DNA from 3 places in the Mycobacterium sp. URHB0021 genome. Region 1 is predicted to be linked to each of the others. Evidence: predicted binding sites of a transcription regulator. Region 1 holds the regulator's gene; each other region holds the start of a gene.
What was found. Region 1 encodes LexA, which represses DNA repair genes until DNA is damaged. Its sites were predicted from a motif close to CGAACANNTGTTCG; they were not measured.

Region 1 (2,266 bases):
GCAAATGACAACGGCAACAACTCGTCTCATTGGACCTGGTGGTGGTTGCTCGCCATCGTGCCGATTCTGCTTCTCGTCGGACTCGTGGCCTTGGCCGCGGTGCACCGCCGCCGTCGCCGCGCCGGCGATTCGCAAGCGGTCCGCGATGACTCGCAGCCATTCGACGCCGCCCAGGTGGGCGCGCCCGGGAACGAGGAACGTGACGATCGGACCGGCCAGATGTTCGGCGACCGATACGCCCAACAAGGTCTGGGATCGTTGTCGCCGGTGAGCACGTGGGGCACCACCCATGACACCGCAACCGGGGAATCCGACACCACGCAGAGTGCGGTGACGGAGGAGGAAGAAGACCCCGACAAGGTCGATACCGCGCCAACGCGGATCGAGAAGGATGCCTCGGACGTCGACGCCGCGGATGTCCAGAGCGCGGACGTCGAGACCGCGGACGTCGACGCCGCGGACGTCCAGAGCGCGGACGTCGAGACCGCGGACGTCCAGAGCGCGGACGAGGAGAGCGAATTCGATACCGCGGCCGTGAGAAGCGAGTTCGATACTGCGGACGGGACAAATGAAACGGACATCGCGGAGGCGATCCGGAGTATCAGCCTTGGAGCGAGCCCACGACCGGAGCGGGACCCGTTGACCGACACCGGCCGTCACGCCCGCATTGTGATCGACGAACCCGAACCCGCCCAGACCGCGCTTCGCCTGCCCCTCGACGACCCCAACCAGGCGCCGGACGGATATCCCATCAAGGCCGACACGAAATCGGGGCTGTACTGGGCGCCCGGCAGCGCGCTCTACGACGACGCGCGCGCCGAGATCTGGTTCGCCAGCGAGGAGTTCGCGATCACGAACGGCTTCGTTCGGGGCGATTAGGTTTGTTCGGGGCGATCAGGTCAGCGGTGACTAGATCTTGCGGATGACGGTGACGACCTTGCCGAGCACCGCCGCGTCGTTACCCGGGATGGGCTCGAACGCTGGATTGTGCGGCATCAGCCACACCTGACCACGAGTCCGCTTGAATGTCTTGACCGTGGCCTCTCCGTCGATCATCGCTGCGACAATGTCGCCGTTGTCGGCCACGTTCTGCTGACGTACCACGACCCAGTCCCCGTTGCAGATGGCCGCGTCGACCATCGAGTCGCCGACCACTTTGAGCAGGAACAACGATCCCTCGCCGACCAGCTCCTTCGGCAGCGGAAAGACGTCCTCGACGGCCTCCTCCGCGAGTATCGGCCCACCCGCCGCAATGCGACCCAACACCGGCACGAAGGTCGGTTCGGGTAGCGTGTCGGATCCGGCCACGTCGGTGGCGACGATGGGGGTCACCACGTCGTCGGCGCCCCGCACGTCAACGGCCCGCGGGCGGTTGGGATCGCGCCGCAGATAGCCTTTTCGCTCCAGTGTGCGGAGCTGGTGCGCGACCGACGATGTCGAGGTGAGGCCGACGGCGTCGCCGATCTCCCTGATGCTGGGTGGATAGCCCCGGCTGGTCACCGAGGCGCGGATGACATCCAGAATGGTGCGCTGACGCTCGGTCAGACCTGTGTCGAGACTTCGGCGTCCGCCTGTGCTGCCAGCACTGTCCGTGTCGTCGCTCATGGCGCCGAATGTAGTCGGGCCCGCTTCAATAATCAAACATGTGTTCGAGGCGTGTCGGATATCGGCGCCGGGTTCCGGCGACGGACCCGGCGCGCGCCCGAGTTGTCGGAGGGGCGATCTATCGTTTCGCAACAGTTCGATCACACGTTCTATAACTCGAACACATGAGCGAGTATGTTCGAACACAGTTGCGAATGATGGTGGAGCTATCACGGAGCGAAAGGCGGGCAGATGACGATCCTCGACACCCGGGAAATCCCGGCGGAGCCGATGGTCAGGCCGGGACCCCGGCCTGCTGACGTGCGACGGCGGCCGCGCTCGGGCCGGCCCGGCGGGGCGCCGGTACGCTACCGCGGCACCGGTGTGATGATGTCGCGGGCGTCGCACCGCAGACGGCCCATCACGCCGCTCACCACCGTGGTGCTCGCGTTGGTCGCCGCGGGGATCACGGTGTGGTTGGGGCTGGTAGCCCAGCTCGGCGGCGTCGTGGGGAGCACCGCCGAGGTGCCGAACCGGCTGGCGGTGATCCAAGTTCAGACCGGTGAGACGCTGCAGCACGTGGCACATCGCGTCGCGCCCGACGCCCCTGTCGGTCAGGTGGTCGAGCGCATCCGCGAGCTGAACCAGCTCGACTCCGTGGCGCTCGACGCCGGCCAGACGC
Region 2 (2,266 bases), 1.3 Mb from region 1:
ACGGCGGTCGAATCCGAATACACGAAGGTCAATGTCGCGACGGCGTAGTGAGGGCACCCGGGCCTGCAGCAGCGACGGGGAACGTTCACAGCGAGAGGCTATCGCGCACCAACCCCGCGAGCCGCCGGACACGCGCAGCCACTCCGACCCCGATCTCCAACCGTTACGATCTTGGACGTGGCCGAGCAAAAGATGCGGGGATCGCGCCACGGCAGGGAGATGCGGGGCGTGCTTCTGCCGCCGACGGTGCCGGGCTGGCGCAGCCGTGCCGAGCTGTTCGACATGGCGGTCCTGGAGGCCTACGAACCGATCGAGCGGCGATGGCAGGACCGGGTGTCGACCCTCGATGTCGCTGTCGACGAGATCCCGCGGATCTCTCCGAAGGACCCCGACAGCGTGCAGTGGCCGCCGGAGGTCATCGCCGACGGGCCGATCGCACTGGCCCGCCTGATCCCCGCAGGCGTCGATGTCCGAGGCAATGCGACTAGAGCGCGAATTGTATTGTTCCGCAAGCCGATCGAGCGACGGGCGAAGGACACCGTCGAACTCGCCGAGCTACTGCATGAAGTGTTGGTGGCTCAGGTCGCCACGTATCTGGGCGTCGAGCCTTCGGTCATCGACCCGACGATCGACGACGAGTAACGTACACGCCGCTCACGCTGCAATGAGCGCTTGCGGGATCCAGCGTCCAGCGTCAGATGATGCCGCGTTTGAGGCGGCGCCGCTCCCGCTCGGACAGACCACCCCAGATGCCGAAGCGCTCGTCATGGGCCAGCGCGTATTCGAGGCATCTGTCGCGCACCTCGCAACCCAGGCAGATTCGCTTGGCTTCGCGGGTCGAGCCGCCCTTCTCGGGGAAAAACGCCTCGGGGTCGGTTTGAGCGCACAAAGCGCGCTCTTGCCATTGGTCCTCGGCGTCCGGATCGATAGTTGCCGGAGCAACCTCAATTCGCTCGGGAACCAAACTCAATTGAGGGCGTCCGGTGGCCCCCAAAGGTGTCGGTCCGGTATGGGTGTGCGGTGCAGTGCCGACCGAGCCGAGTGCCCGGTTTTCAAAAGGGATCGGACGATCGAAATCGACGTGCTCATAAGCCATGTTCCGCCTCCTCACCTGGTTTCGTAGATACCTAAACGGAGCCCCACTATTGCGATGTGTGGCCATCTCAATTCGAACATGTGATCGAATCTCGGTCTGCGCCACCGAAACCGGCCGTCCAACCAGGAAATGACACTGGAGTGATTACACACGTGTTAGCTGCCGGGGTCAAGCGCTGGAACAGAAATTCATATCATTCCGTGACAGGAATTCGGCGCGTCGACGCGTCGGCGTGTCTCGATGGTGACCAGAGTGAACCCGCTGGAGGCGTACGGCCTAATGTCGGTCGGTGTGAAGGTGACGGTACTGGTCGGCGGCGTCGGGGGCGCGCGCTTCCTGCTGGGCGTACAGCGCCTGTTGGGGCTCGGCCAGTTCGGCGCAGGGACACAGTCGGATAACGATCTGACCGCCATCGTCAACATCGGCGACGACGCGTGGATGTACGGGGTCCGGATCTGCCCGGATCTGGACACGTGCATGTACACCCTGGGCGGCGGGATCGACCCGGAGCGCGGCTGGGGCCACCGCGACGAAACCTGGCACGCGAAAGAGGAACTCGCCGCCTACGGTGTGCAGCCCGACTGGTTCGGCCTCGGCGACCGCGACCTGGCCACCCACCTGGTGCGCAGTCAGATGCTGCGGGCCGGCTATCCGCTGTCACAGGTGACCGAGGCATTGTGCGACCGCTGGTCGCCCGGCGCACGACTACTGCCGGCCAGTGACGAACGCAGCGAAACCCACGTCGTCATCACCGATCCGGACGACGGCGAGCAGCGCGCGATTCACTTCCAGGAGTGGTGGGTGCGCTATCGCGCCAAGGTGCCGACCCATAGCTTCGCGTTCGTCGGCGCCGAGGCCTCCTCGGCGGGTCCGGGCGTCACCGAGGCGATCGAGGCCGCCGATGTGGTGCTGCTCGCGCCGTCCAACCCGGTGGTGAGCATCGGTTCGATCCTGGCCGTCCCGGGTATCCGCGGGGCGCTGCGCTCGACCGCGGCCCCCGTCATCGGCTACTCCCCCATCGTTGCCGGAAAGCCCTTGCGCGGCATGGCCGACGAATGCCTGTCGGTCATCGGTGTCGCGAGCACCTCCGAAGCCGTCGGGGCGCACTTCGGTGCGCGCTCGGCCACTGGCATCCTCGACGGCTGGCTGGTGCACGAGGGTGACGACGCG
Region 3 (2,266 bases), 110 kb from region 1:
GTCCGCGGCCGCAGGCTGGCGTCGATGTCACCTTCGCCGACGGTCAGCGCGGCGGAGACCTCCCGGTCGGAGGTGTCTTCGGGTTCGTCGTCGTCGAAGCGGCTCATTTGTTGCCCAGCATCAACAACGCGGCCCGCAGCGCGGTGGATTGGGTGGCCTCCGGTTCGTTGGCCAGCACCTTGTCGGTGGCCTCCTCGGCGAGTTTGGCCGCAAAGCCAAGTCCGACAAGGGCTTCCACGACGGGGCCGCGCACCGCGTGGCCACTGAGGGCCATGGCGCCCGCCGCCGAGGCGATCGGCCCCATCTTGTCGCGCAGCGTCAGCACGAGTAGTTCGGCGGTCTTCTTCCCGACCTTGGGAATCCTGGTCAGTCCGGTGACGTCGCCGTCGGCGATCTTCTGCCGCAAGGTCGGGCCGTCGTAGATGGCCAGCGCGCCGAGCGCGATGCTCGGTCCGATGCCGGAGACCGCGAGCAGCGTCGAAAACAGATTGCGGGCGTCGGAGTCGGCGAACCCGTACAGGGTCATCGAATCCTCGCGCACGATCATCGCGGTGATCAACCTGGCCTCGCTGCCGCGCCGCAGAGTCGCCAGCGTCGACGGCGTCGCCATCACCTTGTAGCCGACGCCGGCCGCCTCGATGACTACGTGGTCGAGTGCGATGTCGAGGACCTCGCCGCGAACGGATGCGATCATCGTGCCGCCTTCAGTTTCGCCAGTTTGGATTGATACTTGCGGCGCTGTTCGGCGGCCATGGCCTCCGCCTGCGCCATCCGTGCGATCATGGGCGCCCGCCAGCAGTGGCAGATCGCCAGCGCCAGCGCGTCGGCAGCGTCGGCAGGTGTCGGCTTCGTCTGCAGCGCAAGGATTCTGGTCACCATCGCAGTCACCTGCGCCTTGTCGGCGCGGCCGTTGCCGGTGACGGCGGCCTTGACCTCGCTCGGGGTGTGGAAATAAACGTCGATGTTGCGCTTCGCCGCCGCCAATGCGATGACGCCGCCGGCCTGCGCGGTGCCCATCGCGGTCGATGCATTCTGATTGGAGAACACCCGCTCGATCGCGATGACGTCGGGCAGGTGGGTGTCCATCCAGTGTTCGACGGTGTCGCTGATGGTCAGCAGCCGTCTCGACAGCGGATCGTCGGCGGGGGTGCGGACCACGTCGACGTCCAGCGCCGTCACCTGCCGGCCGCGTCCGTTCTCGATCACGGACAACCCGCAGCGCGTCAACCCGGGGTCGACTCCCATCACCCGCACGCCAGCCCTCCTGTGAACATCTGTTCGAGAGCTTAGTGGCCGGGCGGGACACCCCGGGGCAGGGACACGCCTGACGCGAGGTCGATGTGACGGCGCGGCCGGCCCCCGCTAACGTCGCAACCGACCCCGTCCCCGATCCGTGGGAGCTGAACTCACACGATGCCCGACGCGAATGAACTGCAGTCCGCAACCAATCTCGCCGTCACCCTGGCCTGGGTCGCCGGCGCCGTGGTGGCCGCATATCTGCTGGGGGTGGTGCTCACCCGGGTGCTGAGGCGCATCGGGCGCCGCAGCGCCGTGATCTGCGACGTCGCCGTGCTGACCCGTGTGCCGGTGCGCGCCGTGTTGATGGCCTTTGCCGCGTCGATTGCGGTGCAGCGAACCTCCGATGCGGCCGATGCCTGGCGCGGCTGGGTGGATCACTGCCTGCTGATCGTGGTGATCGCCACGCTCACCTGCCTGGCCACCAGCCTGGTGCTGGTCGCCGAGCGGCGCACCATTGCCCGCTACGGCGGCGGAGACGACGACATCACCGACGCCGACCGCGTATGGAGACGGATCCGTACGCAGGTCACGGTGCTGCGCCGGCTCGCGGTCGCGGTTGTGGTGGTGCTCGGCGTGGCCGCGATCCTGATGACGTTCCCGTCGTTCTCCAACATCGGCACCACATTGTTCGCCTCGGCCGGGGTGTTGTCGGTGGTCGCCGGCCTCGCCGCGCAGACGTCGCTGGGCGCGGTGTTCGCCGGCATGCAGATCGCCTTCTCCGGCGCGATCCGCGTCGGCGACGTGGTCGAACTCGAGGAAGGCCGCTGGTGGGGCCGCATCGAGGAGATCACCCTGACCTATGTGGTCGTCCGGCTCTGGGATGAGCGGCGGCTGGTGCTGCCCTGCACCTACTTCACCACAACCCCGTTCGAGAACTGGACACGCAGCGCCACCGAGATCATGGGTGCGGTCGAGTTCGACGTCGACTTCTCCGTGCCGTTCCACGACATGCGCGCCGAACTGGACC

Region 2: cofD (2-phospho-L-lactate transferase) is a predicted target of LexA. The motif match lies at 1,170-1,183, and genes of this name have one in related genera.
Region 3: ruvC (crossover junction endodeoxyribonuclease RuvC) is a predicted target of LexA. The motif match lies at 1,268-1,281, and genes of this name have one in related genera.

The regions. Positions count from the first base shown of each region.
Region 1 is NZ_JBSRZT010000002.1:5,147,960-5,150,225, reverse strand. Features, by position in the region: gene ACVWWN_RS27735 (LGFP repeat-containing protein) at 1-879, shown strand, start outside; gene lexA (transcriptional repressor LexA) at 910-1,605, opposite strand; gene ACVWWN_RS27725 (LysM peptidoglycan-binding domain-containing protein) at 1,837-2,266, shown strand, end outside.
Region 2 is NZ_JBSRZT010000002.1:6,415,890-6,418,155, forward strand. Features, by position in the region: gene ACVWWN_RS33695 (DUF3499 domain-containing protein) at 1-89, opposite strand, end outside; gene ACVWWN_RS33700 (metallopeptidase family protein) at 220-642, shown strand; gene ACVWWN_RS33705 (WhiB family transcriptional regulator) at 695-964, opposite strand; gene cofD (2-phospho-L-lactate transferase) at 1,388-2,266, shown strand, end outside.
Region 3 is NZ_JBSRZT010000002.1:5,039,966-5,042,231, forward strand. Features, by position in the region: gene ruvB (Holliday junction branch migration DNA helicase RuvB) at 1-107, opposite strand, end outside; gene ruvA (Holliday junction branch migration protein RuvA) at 104-694, opposite strand; gene ruvC (crossover junction endodeoxyribonuclease RuvC) at 691-1,254, opposite strand; gene ACVWWN_RS27165 (mechanosensitive ion channel family protein) at 1,414-2,266, shown strand, end outside.